Regions from separate parts of the Kitasatospora sp. NPDC059795 genome, predicted to be linked through region 3. Evidence: riboswitches for the same ligand, from Rfam matches in the RefSeq annotation. Region 3 holds a riboswitch; each other region holds the start of a gene.
The links. A riboswitch is a leader RNA that binds a small molecule or an ion and turns the genes downstream of it on or off. The one in region 3 is predicted to bind cobalamin.
Positions count from the first base shown of each region.

Region 1: it holds a riboswitch for cobalamin, as region 3 does, so the genes downstream of both, ACFV4P_RS06145 (ribonucleoside-diphosphate reductase subunit alpha) here and ACFV4P_RS00330 (HoxN/HupN/NixA family nickel/cobalt transporter) in region 3, are expected to answer to the same signal.
Region 2: it holds a riboswitch for cobalamin, as region 3 does, so the genes downstream of both, ACFV4P_RS33060 (acyl-CoA thioesterase) here and ACFV4P_RS00330 (HoxN/HupN/NixA family nickel/cobalt transporter) in region 3, are expected to answer to the same signal.

Region 1 covers NZ_JBHWID010000002.1:486,708-493,739, reverse strand. The annotation lists gene ACFV4P_RS06175 (GntR family transcriptional regulator) at 1-495, shown strand, start outside; gene ACFV4P_RS06170 (DUF3311 domain-containing protein) at 702-1,004, shown strand; gene mctP (monocarboxylate uptake permease MctP) at 1,025-2,620, shown strand; gene ACFV4P_RS06160 (histidine phosphatase family protein) at 2,788-3,534, shown strand; gene ACFV4P_RS06155 (helix-turn-helix domain-containing protein) at 3,542-4,516, opposite strand; gene ACFV4P_RS06150 (GNAT family N-acetyltransferase) at 4,634-5,146, shown strand; cobalamin riboswitch at 5,233-5,365, shown strand; gene ACFV4P_RS06145 (ribonucleoside-diphosphate reductase subunit alpha) at 5,537-7,032, shown strand, end outside.
Region 2 covers NZ_JBHWID010000026.1:15,083-22,114, forward strand. The annotation lists gene ACFV4P_RS33050 (MFS transporter) at 1-993, opposite strand, end outside; gene ACFV4P_RS33055 (putative Ig domain-containing protein) at 1,168-2,886, opposite strand; gene ACFV4P_RS33060 (acyl-CoA thioesterase) at 3,116-3,544, opposite strand; cobalamin riboswitch at 3,591-3,809, opposite strand; gene ACFV4P_RS33065 (sulfurtransferase TusA family protein) at 3,865-4,191, opposite strand; gene ACFV4P_RS33070 (MFS transporter) at 4,188-5,522, opposite strand; gene ACFV4P_RS33075 (flavin monoamine oxidase family protein) at 5,722-7,032, shown strand, end outside.
Region 3 covers NZ_JBHWID010000001.1:63,362-70,393, forward strand. The annotation lists gene ACFV4P_RS00320 (DUF4011 domain-containing protein) at 1-2,921, opposite strand, end outside; gene ACFV4P_RS00325 (DUF6445 family protein) at 3,241-3,933, shown strand; cobalamin riboswitch at 4,013-4,209, shown strand; gene ACFV4P_RS00330 (HoxN/HupN/NixA family nickel/cobalt transporter) at 4,261-5,355, shown strand; gene ACFV4P_RS00335 (EamA family transporter) at 5,363-6,208, opposite strand; gene ACFV4P_RS00340 (XRE family transcriptional regulator) at 6,325-6,903, shown strand; gene ACFV4P_RS00345 (type B 50S ribosomal protein L31) at 6,962-7,032, opposite strand, start outside.

The sequences.
Region 1 (7,032 bases), on a different contig from region 3:
GCGCAGGCCCTGCAACTGACCTCGTACACCGAGGACATGCGCGCCCAGGGCATGGAACCGACCTCCCGGCTGGTCGAGGTCGCGTACATCTCCGCCGACGAGCGGCTCGCCCCGCTGCTGGACATCAAACCCGGCGGGCGCGTCCTGCGGATCGAGCGCCTGCGGCTCGCGAACGGCGACCCGATGGCCATCGAGGTGGCGCACCTGTCGGCCAAGCGCTTCCCCGCGCTCCGCCGCAACCTCGCCAAGCACAACTCGCTCTACACCGCGCTGCGCGAGGTCTACGGCGTGACGGTCGCGGAGGCCGAGGAGACCATCGAGACCACCCTCGCCAACCCGCGCGAGGCCGGCCTGCTCGGCTCCGACCTCGGCCTGCCGATGCTCCAGCTCTCCCGGCACTCCTTCGACGCGGACGGCGCGCCGGTGGAGTGGGTGCGGTCGATCTACCGCGGGGACAGGTACAAGTTCACCACCAGGTTGCAGCGGCCCGAATAGCCGTCCTTCGCAGCTCCCGGACAAGCACAGCACCACCAGGCTGCAGCGGCCCGAGTAACGCGTAGTTGACAGGGTAGTGACACAAGTCACTCCCCTGCCCTACTCTCGCGGAGACCTTTCGATCACCGAAGGTGCTGCTCGGCGGACGCACAGCGATGTGCGGTGCGGCGCCAGTGAGGTGACTCCTCGTCATCCGGGAGCCGCTCGTGTCGTCTCAATCGCCATCCGCGGGCGCGCTGCCCGCGGTCTCTCCCGCCCGGGTGCTGGCGGGCCTGTGCCTGCTGGTGCCGATCGTGGTGGTGCTGTGGGTGCCCTCGTACGCCAAGGCCGAGCCGTCGCTCGGCGGTATGCCGTTCTTCTACTGGTACCAGCTGATGTGGGTGCCGGTGTCGGCGGTGTTCACCACCTCCGCGTACCTGCTGCTGCGCCGTGACGAGGCGGCCCGCCGGGCCGCCTCGGCCGGTTCGGCGCCGGTTCCGGCGCAGCCGGGCGGGGGTGAGCAGTCGTGAAGCACGTGGACTGGACCGCGATGACGGTCTTCCTGCTGTTCTTCGTCGTGGTCACCGTGATGGGCTTCATGGCCGCGCGCTGGCGCAAGGCGGACGATGCGCAGCACCTGCACGAGTGGGGTCTGGGCGGCCGGAACTTCGGCACCTGGGTCACCTGGTTCCTGCTGGGCGGCGACCTGTACACGGCGTACACGTTCATCGCGGTGCCGGCCGCGGTGTACGCGACGGGCGCGGCGGGTTTCTTCGCGGTGCCGTACACGATCGTCGCGTACCCGCTGGTGTTCCTGATCCTGCCCCGGCTGTGGTCGGTGTCGCGGGTGCACGGCTACGTGACTCCGGCGGACTTCGTGCGCGGCCGGTACGGTTCGCGCGGGCTGTCGGTGGCGGTGGCGCTGACCGGCATCCTGGCGACCATGCCGTACGTGGCGCTGCAGCTGGTGGGCATCCAGGCGGTGCTGTCGGTGCTGGGCCTGGGCGGCAGCGGCAACTGGTTCCTGCAGGACCTGCCGCTGTTCGTGGCGTTCGGCGTGCTGGCGGCGTACACGTACTCGTCGGGTCTGCGGGCGCCGGCGCTGATCGCGTTCGTCAAGGACACCCTGGTCTACGTGGTGATCCTGGTGGCGGTGATCTACATCCCGATGCGGCTGGGCGGCTACGGGCACATCTTCGACGCGGCGGCGCACAAGTTCGCCCCGCCGGCGGACGGCTCGAAGCCGACGGGGTCGCTGATCATCGCGACGGCCTCGCAGTGGCAGTACGCGACGCTGGCGTTCGGGTCGGCGTTGGCGCTGTTCATGTATCCGCACTCGGTGACGGGCGTGCTGGCGGCGAAGTCCCGGAACACGGTGCGCCGCAACATGGCGATCCTGCCGACGTACTCGCTGATGCTGGGCCTGCTGGCGCTGCTGGGCTTCATGGCGATCGCCGCCGGGGTGAGCCGGGGCGACAAGAAGTTCAACGCGCAGCTGGCGGTGCCGCAGCTGTTCGCGGACATGTTCCCGAGCTGGTTCACGGGCGTGGCGTTCGCGGCGATCGGGGTGGGTGCGCTGGTGCCGGCGGCGATCATGTCGATCGCGGCGGCGAACCTGTTCACCCGCAACGTGTACAAGGAGTTCCTGAAGCCGGAGGCGACGCCGGCCGACGAGACCCGGGTGGCGAAGATCGCCTCGCTGCTGGTGAAGGTCGGCGCGCTGGCGTTCGTGCTGGTGATGGACAAGCAGGCGGCGATCAACATGCAGCTGCTGGGCGGCGTGTGGATCCTGCAGACCGCGGTGGCGCTGGTGGCGGGCCTGTTCACCCGCTGGTTCCACCGCTGGGCGCTGCTGGCCGGCTGGGCGGTCGGCATGGCGTACGGCACCTGGAAGGCGTACGGGATCTCGTCGGCGGCGACCAAGCACTTCGGCGGGTCGGCCGCGGAGATCCCGGTGCTCGGGCAGGTCGGCTACATCGGCCTGACCGGGTTCGCGCTGAACCTGGTCGTCGCGGTGCTGCTGACGCTGGTGCTGCGGGCCCTGAAGGCCCCCGAGGGGACCGACGAGACCTCGAAGGCCGACTACTCCGCGGAGGCCGGTGACGAGGCCGTGAAGCAGGCCCCGCAGCCCACGCTGGCGCACTGACGCGTGCGGGGGCGCAACCACCCCCCGCATGCGCCCTTGGGTCGCGCCGTTGCCTCGATCGACACTGGGGTGACGGCGCGATCATCTGTTATGACAGCGCTTTTCGGGAGAGACCGGGGAGAGACGAGAACCACCGACGCAGCACCGACAACGGGGAGCCACCGCCAATGACCGACCTCACCACGGTACGCAACGGGCACCGCACCCAGGCCGACGGCGGGCGGCGGCTGCCGTCGGTGCTGATCGCCACCCGGCACGGCGAGTCGACCGCCAACGTGGAGTTCCGGCACGCGGACGCCACGGGCGCGCTGACCGTCCCGATCACCTGCCGGGACGCCGACATCCCGCTGTCGCTGCGCGGCCAGGCCCAGGCCACCGACCTGGGCCGCTGGTGGGCCGCCCTGCCACCGGCCGACCGGCCCCGCTCGGTGTGGTGCTCCCCGTACGTGCGCACCGCGGAGACCGCGAGAATCGCCCTGGCCCAGGCGTCGGGGCTGGGCGCCGTCCCGGTGGGCCTGCCGATCCGCTGGGACGAGCGGCTGCGCGACCGTGAGCTGGGCGTGCTGGAGATGCTCACCAAGGCCGCCATCGAGCGCGACCACCCGGCCGAGGCGGAGCGCCGCCGGCGGATGGGCGAGCTGTACTACCGGCCGCCCGGCGGCGAGTCCTGGCTGGACGTGGCGCTGCGGGTGCGCGGTGTGCTGCGCGACCTGGGCGAGGAGGAGGCGGGCCGGCCGGTGCTGCTGGTCGCGCACGACTGCACGGTGCTGATGCTGCGTCACGTGCTGGACCGGCTGGGCGAGGAGGAGCTGCTGGCGCTGCCGCCGGTGGCCAACTGCTCGACCAGCGTGTGGCGGGCGCGCGAGGGCCGGTTGCGGCCTGCCGGCTGGAACGAGACCGAGCACCTGTCCTGAGCGTCCGTCAGACCGCGCGGAGCGCGGCCGTCCGGCCGGGGCCGCCGAAGGCCCGCCGGTAGGCCTGCGGGGTGGTGCCGAGTCGGCGGCCGAAGTGGTGCCGCAGGGTGGCGGCGTTGCCGAAGCCGCAGCGGGCGGCGACCGCGTCGACGCTCTCGCCGGTGGACTCCAGCAGGCGCTGCGCGAACAGCACCCGCTGGCCGGTGAGCCAGCGGTGCGGGGTGGTGCCGGTCTCCTGCTGGAAGCGCCGGGCGAAGGTCCGCGGGGACATGTGGGCGTGCCGGGCGAGGTCGTCCACGCTGGTCTCCCGGTCGAGGTGGCGGCGCATCCACTCCAGGGTCCCGGCCAGCGAGTCGCCGGCGCCCTCGGGCAGCGGGCGGTTGATGAACTGGGCCTGCCCGCCGTCGCGGTGCGGGGCGACCACCATCCGGCGGGCGATCTCCCGGGCCACCTCCGCGCCCTGCACCTTGCGCACCAGGTGCAGGCAGGCGTCGATGCCGGCGGCGGTGCCGGCCGAGGTGATCACCGGGTGGTCGTCCACGTACAGCACGTCGGGTTCGACGGTGGTCAGCGGGAAGCGCTCGGCCAGCACGTCGACGTACTTCCAGTGCGTGGTGCTGCGGCGGCCGTCGAGCAGGCCCGCGGCGCCGAGCAGGAAGCTGCCGGAGCAGATCGACAGCAGCTGGGCGCCGCGGTCGTGCGCGGCCCGCAGCGCCTCGACGAGCGCCTCGGGGTAGTGCGGGCGGATGCCGGTGGCGGTGGCGATCACCAGGTCGGCCTCGGCGATCCGCTCCGGGCCGTACGGCACGTGGACGTCGTAGCCGGCGTGGGTGCGCATCGGGCCGGGCCGGTCGCCGACCAGGCCGAACTCGTACGCCGGCAGGCCGCTGTCGCTGCGGTCCAGACCGAAGATCTCACTGGCCACGCCCAGCTCGAAGGGGTGGATCTGCTCCAGCACGATCACCGCGACGTTGCTCAGCATCCGCCCAGCATGGCACTGGCAGGATTTCGCGGCAAAGGCGCATTCCTGCCATCTCGGCGGGCCGTTCGACCCGGACCTGGCCGATCCGCGCCGGGAGCGGTCCGGCACACTGTCCGGATGCACTCCCCGACCGACCGCGTCACGCTCGTCCGCCGCGCCCTCGACCACGACCTCGCCGGAGCCGCGGAGGTCACCGTCGAAGCCTTCGTCGGCGACGGCCACACCCGCCCCGGGTCCGACTACGTCGAGCTCCTGCGGGACGCCGCCCGGCGCAACCGGGAGGCCGAGGTGCTGGTCGCCGTCGACCGCGCCGGCGGCTCGGTGCTCGGCAGTGTGACGTTCGCCGCGGGCGGCAACCCGTGGGCGGACATCGCGCGTCCGGACGAGGGTGAGATCCGGATGCTGGCGGTCGGCACGGCGGCCCGCGGGCGCGGCGTCGGCCGGGCGCTGGTGTCCGCGGCGATCGACCGCAGCCGGGAACTCGGACTGGCCGGGATGGCGTTCTCCACCCGGCCGACGATGACCGCCGCGCATCGGATCTACGATGCTCTGGGCTTCGTCCGGACCCCGGAACGGGACTGGGCGCCGGCCCCCGGGGTGGACCTGATGGTCTACACGATGCGGTTCTGAGGCCTCTCCGGCGTGGTTCCCGTTGTCTACGCGCGGCACCACGCCGCGACACGCGGCTACTACATCTGGTGCCGCCAGCTCCAGCCGCCACAACATGTATGCTCGACTCGCTGTCGAAGCAGGGGAACCCGGTGCAAATCCGGGACTGCCCCGCAACGGTGAGCGGGCTGTAGCGACGCCCGCGCAGTCCGAGGACCTGCCGACGGTGTGCGACACGGCATCCCCGCAGACGCCATGCAGCACAGCTTTGCCGTCCGGCCTCGCGGGCGGGCCGGGGGTGGGTCTTTCGCGCGCCGATCGAGCGTTTCGGCGTGCCGTCCTCCCCTGTCCTCCCGTGTGCCACCGGACACCTCGATCCACGTCCGTCGCCGCCACAGGAGAGAGTGCGCCTTGACCGTCGCCGCCTCAGTCACCCTGCCGTCCCAGGGTTCCGCCGACGCCTTCACCGACCCCGGTGCGGCGCTGCTTCGGCTGCTCACCGACCGCAGCACCGACCTCCCCCAGGTGGACCCCGGCCACGTCGCCGCCGCCGCGCTGCGCGGCCGCCACGCCGGTTCGGACTTCGCCGAGCTGCGCGGGCTGGCCGTGGAGGCCGCCGCGTCGATGATCGCCGAGGACCCGCAGTACTCGAAGCTGGCCGCGCGCCTGCTGGCGATGGAGATCGCCGACGAGGCCGCCACCCAGGGCGTCACCTCGTTCTCCGCCTCGATCGCCGTCGGCCACGCCGAGGGCCTGATCGGTGACGCCACCGCCGAGTTCGTCGCCGCGCACACCGAGCTGTTCGACTCGCTGATCGACGCCTCCGGCGACGACCGCTTCGAGTACTTCGGCCTGCGCACCGTGCAGTCCCGCTACCTGCTGCGCCACCCGATCACCCGCAAGGTGGTCGAGACCCCGCAGCACTTCCTGCTGCGCGTCGCGGCGGGCCTGGCGGTCGGCACCTCCGAGCAGTCGGTGCTGGAGGTGGCCGAGCTCTACAAGCTGATGAGCCGCCTGGAGTACCTGACCAGCTCCCCCACGCTGTTCAACTCCGGCACCCGGCACCCGCAGATGTCCTCCTGCTACCTGCTGGACTCGCCGCTGGACAACCTGGACTCGATCTACAACCGGTACGCGCAGATCGCCCGGCTGTCCAAGCACGCCGGCGGCATCGGCCTGTCCTACTCGCGGATCCGCTCCCGCGGCTCGCTGATCCGCGGCACCAACGGCAAGTCGAACGGCATCGTCCCGTTCCTGCGCACCCTGGACTCCTCCGTGGCGGCGGTCAACCAGGGCGGACGGCGCAAGGGCGCGGCCTGCGTGTACCTGGAGACCTGGCACGCCGACATCGAGGAGTTCCTGGAGCTCCGCGACAACACCGGCGAAGAGGCCCGGCGCACCCACAACCTGAACCTGGCGCACTGGATCCCGGACGAGTTCATGCGCCGCGTCAACGCCAACGAGGACTGGTCGTTGTTCTCCCCGGCGGACGTGCCCGAGCTGGTCGACCTGTGGGGCGCCGACTTCGACGAGGCGTACCGCAAGGCCGAGCTGGCCGGCAAGGCCGTGCGCACCATCCCCGCGCAGACCCTGTACGCCCGCATGATGCGCACCCTGGCGCAGACCGGCAACGGCTGGATGACCTTCAAGGACGCCTCCAACCGGGCCGCCAACCAGACCGCGCTGCCGGGCCGCACGGTGCACTCCTCGAACCTGTGCACCGAGATCCTGGAGGTCACCGACGACTCCGAGACCGCGGTCTGCAACCTGGGCTCGGTCAACCTGGGCGCGCACGTCGCCCCGGGCGCCACCGCCGACGACCTGGTCAACGCCATGGACTGGGACCGCCTGGACGCCACCGTGCGCACCGCGGTGACCTTCCTCGACCGCGTGATCGACATCAACTT
Region 2 (7,032 bases), on a different contig from region 3:
GACGTACGCGACTTCGGTCAGTCCGTCCGCCATGCCGGCCACCAGGGCGGCGACGACCGCGAGGACGGTCGGCAGTCCGCTGAAGACCAGGATGAACGCGGCCGACATCACGCAGGCGCCCAGCGCGAAGACCCGCTCCCCCGGGCTGCGGCCGGTGCGGGAGGTCCAGCGGGACAGGATCTGCTGCATGGCGATGTTGCCGATCGCCCAGGTCGCCCAGAACTGGCTGATGAACGCCGCCGGGTGGGCGTGGTCGAGCGCGTCGGAGTAGATCGGCAGCGCCACGTTGTGGGACGAGGAGCCCAGGCCGTCGACCGCCCGGACCAGGACCATCACGGCCACCACGGGCATCGAGCGCAGCAGCATCAGCGTCGCCCACCGCCCGCCGCCGCCCGGCTCCGCCTTCGCGGCGCCTGCCGGGACGTCCTTCTCCCGCGCGGCCTCGGTGCGGATCGGCAGCGACAGCAGCACGCTCGCCGAGACGAGGAACGACAGCGCGTCGAAGGCGAACGCCCAGCGGTAGCCGAGCTGGGCGACGATGACGCTCGCGGAGCCGAACCCGGCCACCATCGCCAGCGAACGCCCGGTCGCCAGAAGGCTGTTGGCCCTGGTCCGCAGTTCCGCCCCGACGATCTCGGGCACCGCGCTGCGCAGCGCCACCCCGGAGACGGTCGAACAGGCCCCGGCGATCACCGCGAGCCCGAACAGCAGCGCCACCCGGGCGCCCGAGGGCGCCAGCAGCAGCAGGACCAACGCGGTCGCCTGGGTGAGGTCCGCCCCCACCATGAGCCGCTTGCGCGGAATCCGCGACGCGAGCGCACCCGCGAGGACTCCGGACGCCACACTCGTCAGCAGCCGCACCGCCATGTACAGACCGGCCGTCAGGGCACTGCCCGTCAGGTGGTACACGAAGACGTTGAGGGCGACCATATTGAGATAACTGCCGTACGCAGAAACGGCGTTGCCCGCAACGAGCAGGCGGAAACGTTTCACTTCAGCCCTCCCCCGAACAAGTGGCATGGACGCGCCTGGCCACAGTCGCCGCAGTCTAGAAAGGTGAAGATCCTCATGGCAAGACCTTCACAAAGCAGGTCGATCCCGTCGCCGACGTGATCGAACGACGGAACCCCGGGCCGGGTGGGGCCGGCCCGGGGTGGGAAGGGAGTGTCAGGAGATGTTGAGGGTGATGTCGTCGAGGACGAAGGAGGTCTGCTTGGTGTAGTCCTCTGCGCCGGTGAACTTGAGGGTGACGCTCTGACCGGCGTAGGCGGCGAGGTTGAAGGTGCGCTGCTGGTAGCCGGCGGCGGCGTTGGTGTTGTTGTAGGTGGCGAGGGTGGTGCCGTTGGCGGTGACGGTGAGGGTGTCGAAGACGGTGGTGGTGGAGGAGGCGCTGTCGATGTGGAGCCAGAAGCTCAGGTTGTAGGCGGAGCAGCCGGCGGGCAGGGTGACGGTCTGGGCGAGGGCGTCGGTGTTGGTGGCGCCGTACCCGTCGAGCCAGGCGTCGTAGCTGCCGGAGTGCGCGGGCTCACTGGAGCTGGAGTTGATGGTGGAGCTGCCGCCGCTGTTGGTCTCGGTCCAGCCGGAGGTGCTGCCGGTCTCGAAGCCCGGGTTGGTGATCAGCTGGGCGGCGGTGCAGGTGGTGCCGCCGCTCGCGGCGACCGTCCAGGTGAAGGCGGCGGTTGCGGAGGGGCCGGTGGAGTCCGTCGCGGTGACGGTGACCGTGCCGGTGCCGGCGGTGGTCGGGGTGCCGCTGATCAGACCGGTCGAGGGGTTGACGGTGAGGCCGACGGGCAGGCCGGTGGCCGACCAGGCGAGGGTGCCGCCGGCGGTGTCGGTGGCGGCGAGCTGGAGGCTGGTCGCGGTGCCGACGGTGGCGGTGCGGGCCCCCGGGTCGGTGACGGTGACCGAGCCGGTGTTGCCGGTGGAGCCGCCCTGGGCGAGCCACGCGGTGGCGTTGAGGGCGAGCGCGGCGTCGGTGCCGGCCGGGTCGTTCCAGCCGTTGTACAGGGTGTTGCCGGGCTGGCCGGTGCCGTCGTCGATCGGCGAGGAGTCGCCCCAGATCGCCACCCGGCCCTTGCCGAAGGTGGAGGTGACGAACGCGGCGCCGGTGTTGCCGCTGTAACCGGTGCGGTAGAGCAGGCCCTTGACGTTGGGGTTGTCGGCGGGCTTGAGGGTGAAGGTGGTGCCGTTGCGGATGATCGAGCCGGTGACGGTGCCGAACGGCCCGTTGAGCACCGGGTCGCCGGCGGAGGTGATCGCCCGCGGGTTGTCGGTGGTGATGTTCAGCAGGTCGACGGAGAACCCGAACGGGTCGGTGTTGTTGACGCCGTTGCTGGTCAGCAGGTCGTTGATGATCGCCGGGGAGTCCCAGCCGTCGTTGTTTCGGTCGCTCTGGGTGTGGTCGGAGATCAGGAAGAGGCCGCCGCCGTTCTGGACGAACGTCATGACGGCGGTCTTCTCGGCGGCGCTGAGCCGGATGTTGGGCTCGGGGATCACGAACTCGTCGAAGTTGGCGAGGTCGAGCGCGCCGCCCGTGCCGTAGGTGATGGTGTTGCCGGCGGGCAGCGTCTTGAGGCTGTAGTTTCCGGTCTTCTGCAGGGCCACGCCCCAGGCGGAGAGGGCGCCGGTCCAGCTGGTCTCGCCGGTCGGGTTGGCGTTCTGCGCCAGCGGGTCGGGCTGGCTGGTGGAGATGATCCAGTCGGCGTTGCCCGCGGTCTCCGCCTTGGTGTTGTCGAACAGAACTCGCTTGGGGGTGGCGGCGGCCGCGGCGGCGCTCTTGGGGGTGGCCGCGGTGGCGTGCTGCGGGACGGCGCTCGCGCCGGCGGCGGCCACCAGTGCGGCGGCGGCGAGGGCCAGCGGGCGGGCGGCCTTCCACGTTCTGATCATCTGTCAATCTCCTCGAACCACAGGGACCATGGGGTGCGCTACGCGCGTAGGCGGGCACACGCTGCCATGGTGGGGTAAGCGGAGCTTGAACGGAACATGTCGATCGCGCGCCGTCCACAATGGGCGGATTTGCGCAGACGTGAGAGTGATCACGTAGCGCCGACGGCAGAAAGCAGGCCCGGAACGCCAGGTGGGACGGCGTTCCGGGCCCGGACGGGCTGACGGCGCGTCAGGCGGCCAGCAGCGCCGGGACGGTCCGCGGCCGGCTCTCCGCGTCGATGGCGACGAAGGTGAGCCGGCCGGTGGCGACCCGGGTGACCGGGCCGGTGGCGTTCCAGCGTTCCGCGGTGACGGTGACGTGGACGGTCATCGACGTGCGGCCGGCCCGTTCGAGCTCGGCGTGCGCGGTGAGCAGGTCGCCGGCCCGGACCGGGGCCAGGAAGGTCATGCCGTCCACGGCGGCGGTGACGGCCGGGCCCTCGGCGTGCCGGGCGGCGGACGCGGCGGCGGCGTCGTCGATGAGCTTCATCACCACGCCGCCGTGGATGGTGCCGTAGAGGTTGGTGTCGTGTTCGCTCATGATGTGGGCGAGCGTGACCTGGGACGCCTGCGCGGGCTTTGCGGCGGCCGCCTCGGGTACGACGGTCTGGTCTGCCACGGGAACTCTCCTTCGCGAGTCGCGGCTCGGACGATCCGCGGCGCCGGTGGGCTCCGCGGGCGGCGGCAGGTCTTCGGACTCGCGGGCATCTCCCGTGGAGGGCCTGTCTACTGGCCGTCGCTTCCCGGGCCGATCGGGCCCAGTGCGTGTGACGGCGGTCGTTCCCGCTCACCGCTGCGAGGCAGTCCTGGACTCGCACCAGGTTCCCTCTTGCGACGCTCCCGCCGTTGATCGGACGGGGCGAACCGCTGCCCGACCAGCCTATCTCCCCGTTCGAGGTGCTCCGCCCTTGGGTCTGAAGGCAGACGCCGGGACCTGCCCTACGGCTGTGCCGGTCGGCGCCAGGGGGCGTCGGGGGCGGTCGGGGCGGGGTCGGCGGCGGTGCGCAGCGCGTAGGTGTCCTCGTCCACGGGCCCCAGGTAGTGGTGGCCGGTGAAGTGGCACCAGGCGGGGAGGTCGAGCGGGGCGGCGGGGTCGGTGGCGCGGACGTGCACGAGGGTGCCGGCGGGGGCGTCGGCGATGGCGGCGCGCAGGCGCAGCAGCAGGGTGACGCAGAGCAGGCCGCGTCCGTCGAAGGCCAGTGCCGTGGCAGGCAGCCTTTGTCGCGACGGGGTGGAGGTTGCCTGCGGCGGCACGTGGTAGGTCATCGTCGGCTCCGGACGGCTGCGGTGGCGATGGCGGGCAGGGTGAGCAGGGCGAGCAGGCCGCCGCCGAAGGCGAGGACGGAGTAGCCGGAGAGGTCGACGACGGCGCCGGAGGCGAGGCCGCCGGTGGCGCCGGAGAGCGAGACGGCGACGTCCACGCTGCCCTGGGTCTTGGCGCGGGTGGCGAGCGGGACGCCGTCGGTGAGGATGGCGGTGCCGGAGACCAGGCCGAAGTTCCAGCCGAGGCCGAGCAGCACGAGGGCGAGCGCGAGCAGCGGGACGGAGTGCGCGGGGGCGAGGGCGGCGAGCAGTCCGGCGGCGACCAGGGTGAGGCAGGCGGCGGCGCCGACGGCGAGCGGGCCGTGCCGGTCGACGAGGCGTCCGGTGAGCGGGGAGGGCAGGTACATCGCGGCGACGTGCAGGGCGATGACCAGTCCGGAGGCGGCGGTGCCCCGGCCGGCGTCGTGCATGTGGACGGGCGTCATGGTCATCACGCCGACCATGACCAGCTGGGTGACCACCATGACCTGGGCGCCGAGCAGAACGCGGTTGCGCACCACGGCAGTTGACGCGTCGGCCGGCCGGTCCGCAGGCTCGGCGGCGGAGGCTGCGGCGGGTGCCGCGGCGGCGGGCTCGGCGGCGGGGGCCGCGGCGGCGGGGGCCGCGGCGGCGGGGGCCGCGGCGGCGCGGGCGACCAGCATCGGGTCGGGGTGCAGCCGGGTGGCGAGGACGAGGGCGGCGGCGGTGTAGGCGAGGCCGGCCAGCAGGAACGGCCCGGCGAGGCGTGGCAGGTGCAGGGCGTGGGCGACGGCACCGGTGGGGGCGGCCAGGTTGGGGCCGAGGACGCCGCCGAGGGTGGTGGCGACGAGCACGGTGGAGATCGCGCGGGCGCGGTGCCCGGGGGCGGCGAGGTCGGCGCCGGCGTAGCGGGCCTGGAGGTTGGTGGCGCTGCCGGCGCCGTAGACGAACAGCGCGAGGAAGAGCAGCACGGGACTGTCGAGGGCGGCGGCGACGATGACGCCGACGCTGCCGACAGCGCCGGTGGCGTAGCCGGCGGTGAGTCCGGGGCGGCGGCCGCGGGCGGCGGATATCCGGCTGACCATGATCGCGGCGAGGGCGCTGCCGGCGGTGAACAGGGCGCTGGGCAGTCCGGCGAGCGCGGTGCTGCCGAGCATGTCCTTGGCGAGGACGGCGCCGACGGTGATGCCGGCGGCGAGCCCGGCGCCGCTGAGGATCTGGGCGGTGACCAGGGTGCGCAGGATGTGCCGTTGGACGGCGGGGTCGGCGGCGAGTTCGGCGGCGAGTTCGGCGGGCGGTGGTGCGGTGGTGCTGATCCTGGTCCTCACGGCTCTCCCCTGTTCTCCAAGTTTTCGTGGAATACCCTATCGATCGCTTACCGAGCGACCGCCGGGCGCACGAATGCGGGCGGGGAGCGCCGGATGAATGCGGCGAGCGCCCCCCGTGCGGGTGAGAGAGGAGGCGCGGTGCCCCGAGTGCCCGTTCTGCCGGGCGGGCCGCTGGGACGCTGGGGCGATGATCTCTCGACGCGGACTTCTCTTTGCCTCCGGCGGCGTGGTGACGGCCGCCGCCCTGACCGGCCCCGGGGCCGGCGCCTCGCTCGCGGCGGGCGCGACGCCGCAGGACGACCCGGCCCGGCGGGAGGCAGCGCTGATCATGGCGCGCCGCATCCTGCTGACGGACGCCGACCACAACGACCTGACACTCGACTACCTGAAGCTGCTCACCGGCCGTACCCGCCTCAAGCCGACCGACACCCGGGACGTCGTGGTGGTCGGCGCGGGCGTCTCCGGCATGGTGTGCGCCCGGCTGCTGCAGGCGGCGGGCCACCGGGTGCGGGTGCTGGAGGCGAACCGCAGCCGGGTGGGCGGCCGGGTGAAGACCTTCCGCGGCGAGGTGTGGCAGGACGGGCGGCTGCACGCGGAGGCCGGCGCGATGCGCATCCCGTCCAGCCACCTGCTGACCCTCGCGCTCGCCGACCACCTGAAGGTGCCGCGCCGCCCGTTCGACCTGGTGGACCTCCCGCCGGTGCCGGACCAGGTGTCCAACGACTCCAAGGTGACGTACAAGTCCTGGACGGGCGAGGAGTTCAGCAGCGGCGAGGCCCCGGTGTACGTCGCGCCGAAGGGCCTCGGCAGCCGCTTCGTGCACGTCAACGGGCAGACCGTCAGCAAGGGCGCGTACAGCGCCGATCCGGGCCCGATCAACAAGAGCTTCGGCTGGAACAGCAACCAGACCACCGCGGCCGCCTTCGACAAGGCCCTCGACACCGCCCGCGCCTACACCATGGTGAAGAACCCCGACGGCACCTGGACCGACAAGCCGATCGCCGAACGCGTCGAGGGCATGGCCAACCTGCTGTACGACATGGACGGCTACTCACTGCTGCGCTACCTCCAGGAGGGCGAGGGCTGGAGCGACGCCCAGATCCAGGCCGTCGGCACACTGGAGAACCTGACCAGCCGACTGTCCTACGGTTTCCTGCACTCGGTGTTCGACGCCGGCGACATCAACCCCTCCGTCACCTACTTCGAGTTCAACGCGGGCACCGACGCGCTGACCGAGGCCCTCGCCAAGGACCTGCACATCGAGCGCGGCCAGGTCGTCACCCGCGTCGCCACCGACGACAGCGGCGTGACGCTGACCGCCGAACCGGAGACCGGCCCGGAGGACGAGGCCTGCGACGGCGCGATCGGCGGCAAGGCCACCGAGTACCGGGCCGACATGGTGGTGCTGGCGGTGCCGTTCGCGGCGCTGCGGCACGTCGACTTCGCGCCGCTGCTCCCCTACGGCAAGCGCCGGGCGATCAACGAGCTCAAGCACGAC
Region 3 (7,032 bases):
TCCTGCGCGGAGTGGGCGGCGAACTCGTCACCGGCGACCCGTGCGGCCAGAGCGGCCACGATCGCGGAGCGTGCCTCCGCCAGGGTACGGCCGTCTCGTCCGGAGACGGCGCGGACCGTTTCGAGCAGCTGCGCGGCTTCTCGCAGCGGCGTCACGTGCGCACCGCTCCAGCGGGCGGCGTCGGCCAACGGGCCGTCCTCCAACTCGCAGGGTGCGCCGAGGTGAGGGGGAAACACCAGCGAGTCGCGCCATGTGGAGAGCGCCTCGCCTGCGCTCTGAGCTGCCTCGCGGGCCGTCGTGCGGGGCTCGCCGCCATGAGCGAGTTGGGAGCGGAACGCCTCGGGATCCAGTACCAGTGGGGCCAGTTCGGCGGCCTGCTCCGCATGGCCGAGTGCTTTCTCCGCCGCGGCGAAATCAGTCTCCTCGCCCTGCCAGAAGTGGCCGAGGAGGTCTCCTGCCCGGCGGCTCTCGTGATCCAGCCGTTGTTGGGCCTGTTGCCAGGCGACCGCATCCGGAAGCGCAGCGATGACGACCTTCGTGCACTTGGCGCCTTCGGGGAGTAGGCCCCGGACGGTGCGACGGTCGGCCCGGTACACGGAGGACAGGCGCGCGGTGAGCGAACGGTGCACGGTGGCGAAGCGCTGGGCTACATCCGCAAGCGTGGACTCCTCCAGGGTTCGTTCGGTGAACCGCCGGCTGGCTCTGTCACGCGTCGCCCGCAGATTGGCGATCGTGTCGGACAGTTGATCCAGGGCAGTGCGGGCCTGGGCTGCGCCCACCGGGGTGAGCCATCTCGCGGGAGGCTTGTCCGTCTGCTCCGGCAGAGACAGCTCGGTCAGACGGGTCAGGCGCAGGCCCTGTGCGCAGCTCTCCGGCGCGGGGATGCCGTACACGCGGGCGGTGCGGGCCAGTTGCTGCCGTACCTGTTCCAGGTTCTGCGCGTCGGCGGCCATCCGGTCCGCAAGCGCACTGACCTGCGGAGCGGTGGCATCGGACAGCCTCATACCCGGCGGAGAGAGTTCACCCAGTGCCTGCTCCTTCGGCCCGGGCTCGGGAGAAACCGGTGCGGCCGGCCTCGCAAGTTCGGCCCATTGCGGTCCGAGCAGGTCGTGCGCCGCCTGCTCGGCGGCCTCTACTGCGTCCAGCCGACGTTCGAACGTTCGGATGCCATCGGTGAGAGCGGTTGGCTCGGTCTCCAACCAGGCGATGGGGACAACAGGCCTGTGGGCACCCAGTCGTATCGCATTCATCAGGCATTCGGCGTCGTAGAGGCCGTCCCAACCCATGGCTTCTATCAATGACGTGTGCTGCACCAGGGCGTTGCGCAGGGCAGCGAAGTCTTCCAAGGCTCTTGCGAGGGAATCCAGCTCGCCGCCGGTTCCGCTCAGCTGACGCCAGACGAACGACTCTCCCTCCACTGCGGGTCGCCAGGAGCGGGACACCCAGCGCGCGCTGTCGAGGATGCCGCGAAGGCGTTCCTCCGTGAGGCCGGCGGTGTCGAACTCCGGCTCCGGGGCGAGCTGCGGCAGCGAGTGCAGCAGCGAGACACGGCCCAGGATGTCGTGCAGGGAACGGTTCATGCCGTCGTGGTGTTCGTTCATCGCCATGGCGTAGCCCGAGAGCTCTCGGCGCAGCTCCTGGGCGGTGAGGAGTTCATCGCGGCGCGAGGTCGGGAAGGACCTGCGGGGCGCGGTGAGCGATCGGCCGAGATCCTGGGCCACTTGCTTGCGGTTGGCGGTATTGCTGTGCAGCGCAAGGACGTAGTCGTCCAGGCCGATCTGCTCAAGGCGGTTGCGCACCACGTCGAGTGCAGCTGCTTTCTCGCTGACGAACAGGACACTGCGGCCCTTCTCCAGGAGGCCCGCGATGATGTTGGTGATGGTCTGACTTTTGCCCGTGCCGGGTGGGCCGTCCATGACGAAGCTGCGCCCCTCGACCGCGGCGGCGATGCATTGACGTTGGGAGGAGTCGGCATCCAGCACGAGTGGAGCCTGTTCCGGTGGCTGCTTCTGGTCGATCAGGTCGAGTGGCACCGGATCGAAGTCGAACGCGTCCACGGTGCCTGCCGTGTCGGCGCCCAGACCCAGGGTGCGCACCAGCGGGCTGGCCAGGATCCGGTGCATGTTGTCCCGAAGATCTCGGTACATCACCTCCTTGCTGGAGTTGAAGGCGTCCAGGACGATGCGCTCACTGACCTGCCATCCGGCGCGGTCCGAGACGGTCCGCCGAACCTGGTCCAGCAGAACCATCGCGTCGGTGGGCTCGATCTGCTCGGGAGCGGGCCACTCGATGCCCATCTCCTCCATCTTGACGGCCAGCGCGGGGTTGAAGCTCAACTCCTCGTCTCCGTTGAGCTCCAGGAGGAAGGAGTCGCCCTTCCACTTGCGCAGCCGCACAGGTATCAACAGCAGAGGTGAGGCCACAGGTTCAGCGTCGGCGGCCGGACGCCAGTGGAGGAAACCGACGCCGAGGTGCAGAACCCAGAGTCCGAAGTCGTTGTACTTCTCCTGCGCGACGGTGGCCAGGCGTTTGAGGTGCCTGTCCTGCTCGGCCTGGGTCGTTTTACTGGTGCGAAGACCGAGCCGGGTGCTGCCACCACCAGCGCGGGAACTGGGAGTGTCGACAGGCCGACCGCCGGTCGGCTTCGAGAGTTGCACACCGGTGTGTCCAGGCAGTTCGGGCTGTGATCCGCCACCGGAGAGAGACTCCAGCACCGGGGCGAACAGGCATCCCTTGGGCAGTGTTTCCAGCACCTGCGTCAGTTCCGGGGCAATGATGTCTGTACCTGCCTGCTTGCTGCCGCGCCGGTAGTGCACCAGGCGGTTTCGAAAGCCCAGGTCGATGAGGGACTTCTGCCAGGACTCCAGTAGCGGCTTCAAGGGGTCGGCGGTGCTGCGCTGTCCGGACTGGCGGTAGGCCATGCAGGTGACTCCGTTCAAACCTGTCGGGTCGTGTGAGATTCGTGACGGTCGAGTGGGGGAGCATAGTGCGTTGGCGTGGCGGCAGCGGGTATGTTCAGAAGTTCGTACTGCAGTCGAGACAGGCGTCGGCGAGTGCCCGGAGGGCCGGGGTCGCTACTCGGCGACCTGCTGACGAGATACGCGCGCCCGCTGTGTACTTGGGAGGCCGACGACCAGTTCCAGGCAAATGCGCTGACGCTCCGTCACCGGAGGAAGCCTTGACGGAAGGTTGACCGGGGCTTGGGCGAGGGCCCCCGGGTGCGCTCCTATTGTCGGGTCCATGCCCGTACAGCCGTTTCAGGGTCCGCGTCCGACTCCGGCCCTTCCGGTCCTGCCGTACCGCAAACCGACCAGGGGTCGGGACTACTGGGTGCTGGACGACGTCCTCCCGGATCCGGACGCGGTGCGTGCCCGGCATCTGGCGCGTACCGACTGGGACGAGGGGTACCCGCACAAGCCGGAGTCGTGGCCGGGGTTGCGGGGGATGCCGGGGCTGGAGCCGGACGAGTTGGCGCAGGTCGAGACGGTGGTGCGGGAGACCGTCGGGGTGCCGAGGGTGTGGGCGCTGGGCGAGGCCGAGGGCGGGACGTTCAACCACAACTGCGTGCAGGTGGTGGGGGAGGGGGAGTGCGAGCCGCGGCCGCACACCGACTCGCGTTCGCTGTGCCGGTACGCGGCCGTGCTGTACCTGAACCCGAACGTGCCGAAGCGGTGCGGGACGAGCTTCTACCGGCAGAGCCTGCCGGGCGGCCGGCTCGGCGGGAACACCGTGGTGGCGCCGCACAACAACCTGGTGGACGCGCTCGGCACCCGGTTCGTCCCGCCGGACTCGTTCACCGAGGACCTGGCCGTCCCGCACCGCTACAACCGGCTGCTGCTGTACACCGCCAACCTGATGCACACCGCGACCGAGTACTACGGCCGGACGCTGGAGGAGAAGCGGATGACCTGCGTGTTCTTCTGGATGGCCTGACGGGCGGTCGGCCCGCCGGGCGGGGTGATCTTCGACACCTGCGCGACGGTGCCGTCTTGCCGCCGAAGGGGGAGCGCATCTACGGTGGGCGGGCCGTGGTGTTCGGGAAGCCGGTGCACTGTGCTCGTCACAGGAGTCCGGAGCGGCCCTCGCCACTGTGATCGGGGAGTCGTCGGCTCCCACCTCGTGCCACTGGCCGTTCGCGGCCGGGAAGGCCGGGCGCCGACGCCGAACACCCCGTCAGCCAGGAGACCGGCCACGGCATCTCACGAAGTGATCCACGAGGTGCTGGAGCGTGATGCGCGGATGACCGCGTCCGATTCGACCATGCCCGGAAACGTTCCGGGCTCCCCCCTGCCGTCCTTCCGCTGGCGGCGGGAGGACACCCTGCGCACCGTCGGCCTGATGGCGGTGATCCTGCTGCTGCACGTGGTGGCGTTCGGGACGCTGCTGCTGCTGGTGGTGCCGGAGAAGTACCAGGTCGGCACCCAGGTGTTCGGTGTGGGCCTGGGTGTCACGGCGTACACCCTGGGCATGCGGCACGCCTTCGACGCCGACCACATCGCGGTGATCGACAACACCACCCGCAAGCTGATGGCGGACGGCCGCCGGCCGGTCTCGGTGGGCTTCTGGTTCGCCCTCGGGCACTCCTCGATGGTGGTGCTGATGGCCGCGCTGGTGGCCGGCGGCGCGGCGCTGGCGGGCACGCTGATGGACGAGGGTTCGACGACCCATCAGGTGCTGGGCACCGTCGGCACCACCGCCTCGGGCGCGTTCCTCTACCTGATCGCGGCGCTCAACCTGGTGGCCCTGCTGGGCATCCTGAGGGTGTTCCGGGCGATGCGGGCCGGCGAGTACGACGAGGCCGAGCTGGAGAAGCACCTGGACTCCCGGGGCTTCCTGGCCCGGGTGCTGGGCCGGGCGACCCGTTCGATCACCCGGCCCGGTCAGATGTTCCCGGTGGGCATGGTGCTGGGCCTGGGCTTCGACACGGCCACCGAGGTCACGCTGATGGTGATGGCGGGCTCGGGCGCGGCGTCCGGCCTGCCCTGGTACGCGATCGTCTGCCTGCCGCTGCTGTTCGCGGCGGGGATGAGCCTGTTCGACACGCTGGACGGCACGTTCATGAACTTCGCCTACCAGTGGGCGTTCTCCAACCCCGTCCGCAAGGTGTACTACAACCTGACCATCACGGGGCTGTCGATCGCGGTGGCCTTCGTGATCGGCACCATCGAGCTGGTCGCGGTGCTGCACGACAAGTTCGGCCTGGACGATCCGGTGTCCGGCTGGATCGCCGGACTGGGCCTGGACAACGTGGGCTTCGTGATCGTCGGCCTGTTCGTGGTGGTGTGGGCGGCGGCGATCGGCTACTGGCGGATCGCCCGGCGCTCCAAGGCCTTCGCCGGGGCCGGGGCGGCCTGATCCGGCGTCAACCTGCCGCAAGGATCAGCGTTCCGGCGACGGCCAGCCCCGCGCCGACCAGCTGGACCCGCAGCAGGCGCTCCTTGAGCAGGCCGCGCGCCATCAGCGCCGTCACCACGGGGTAGAGCGAGGCCAGCACCGCCGCCACCGCGACCGAACCCAGGTGGCTGGCGGCGGCGTACAGGCCGTTCGCGGCGACGTCGGCGACGCCGACGGCGGTCAGCGAGGGCAACGAGCGGGCCGCGCCGCGCAGTTCGAGCGGCTCCCGGCGGGCGGCGGCGGCCAGCATGCCGACGCCGACCACCGCGTTGGTCAGTCGTTGCACGCACAGCGCCAGCAGCAGTCCGCCGCCGGTGCCGGCGTGCGCGATCAGCGCGAGCACCGCGCCGAACGCGAACGCGGCGGAGAGGGTGAGGACGAGCACCCGGCGGCTCACGGCCGCCCCGCCGCGCTGCGGGCCGCCCGCCAGCGCGACCCCGGCGATCGCCACCAGGATCCCCAACCCCTGGACTGCGCCCGGCCGTTCGCCGAGGAACAGGCCCACCCCGATCGGCACCAGCACGCCCACGGTGGCCAGCGGCGAGACCACGCCCATCGGCCCGAGCGCCAGTGCCCGGTAGAAGGCGAGCAGCGCGACCGGCCCGATCACGCCGGCGGCGACGGCGTACCAGAGCCCGGGTCCGGCGTCCGCCCAGCCGCCGGTGGCGGTGACGGCCACCACCAGGACCAGGGCCGCCGCGGTCTGCGAGAGCACCACGACGCCGAGCGCGGGCAGCCGGCGGGTGATCGCCCCGCCGCCGTAGTCGGCGACGCCCCAGAGCAGGCTGGCGAGCAGTGCGAAGGCGGCGCTCACGAGAGCGGGGGAGAGGTCAGCATGGTGGACTCCGCAGTACAGTCGATGGATCTGTTGTGCGGTCGCAGCATAGTTCAACCCAATGAACCGACCCAACTAAAATATTGGACTCAAGCGTGCCGGAACCCGATCTCGTCACCCAGGCCCTCGCCCGCAACCTCAAACGGCTGCGCACCGAACGCGGCCACACCCTGGACGCCCTCGCGGCCCGCTCCGGCGTCAGCCGCGGCATGGTGGTCCAGATCGAGCAGGCCCGCACCAACCCCAGCGTCGGCACCGTGGTCCGGCTCGCCGACGCCCTCGGCGTCTCGATCGCCCGGCTGCTCGACTACGACGAGACCTCAGTGGTGCGGATCGTCCCCGCCGAGGAGGCCGTCCGGCTGTGGAGCGGCCCGGACGGCGGCAGCGGCGTCCTGCTCAACGGCATCGAGGCCCCCGGCCCGCTGGAACTGTGGAGCTGGCACCTGCGCCCCGGCGAGACCCACGCCTCCGACCCGCACCCGCCCGGGACCGTCGAGATCGCCCGGATCGACGAGGGCGAACTCACCCTGATGCTCGACGGCCGCGCCCACCGCATCCGGGCCGGCTCCACCGCCTCCTACGAGGCCGGCGTCGCGCACAGCTACCGCAACGAGGGCGCCGTCGACTGCCGGCTCACCCTGGTGGTCTCCGTCCCCCCGCCGGCCGGCCGATGAGCACGCCGAAGGGCCCCGGGAGTCTCGTCAACTCCCGGGGCCCTTCGGCATCTTGGCGTCAGAGGCCGTACCTGCGGCGGTACAGCTCCACTCGGCCCGCGGTGTCCAGCAGGCGGGCCTTGCCGGTGT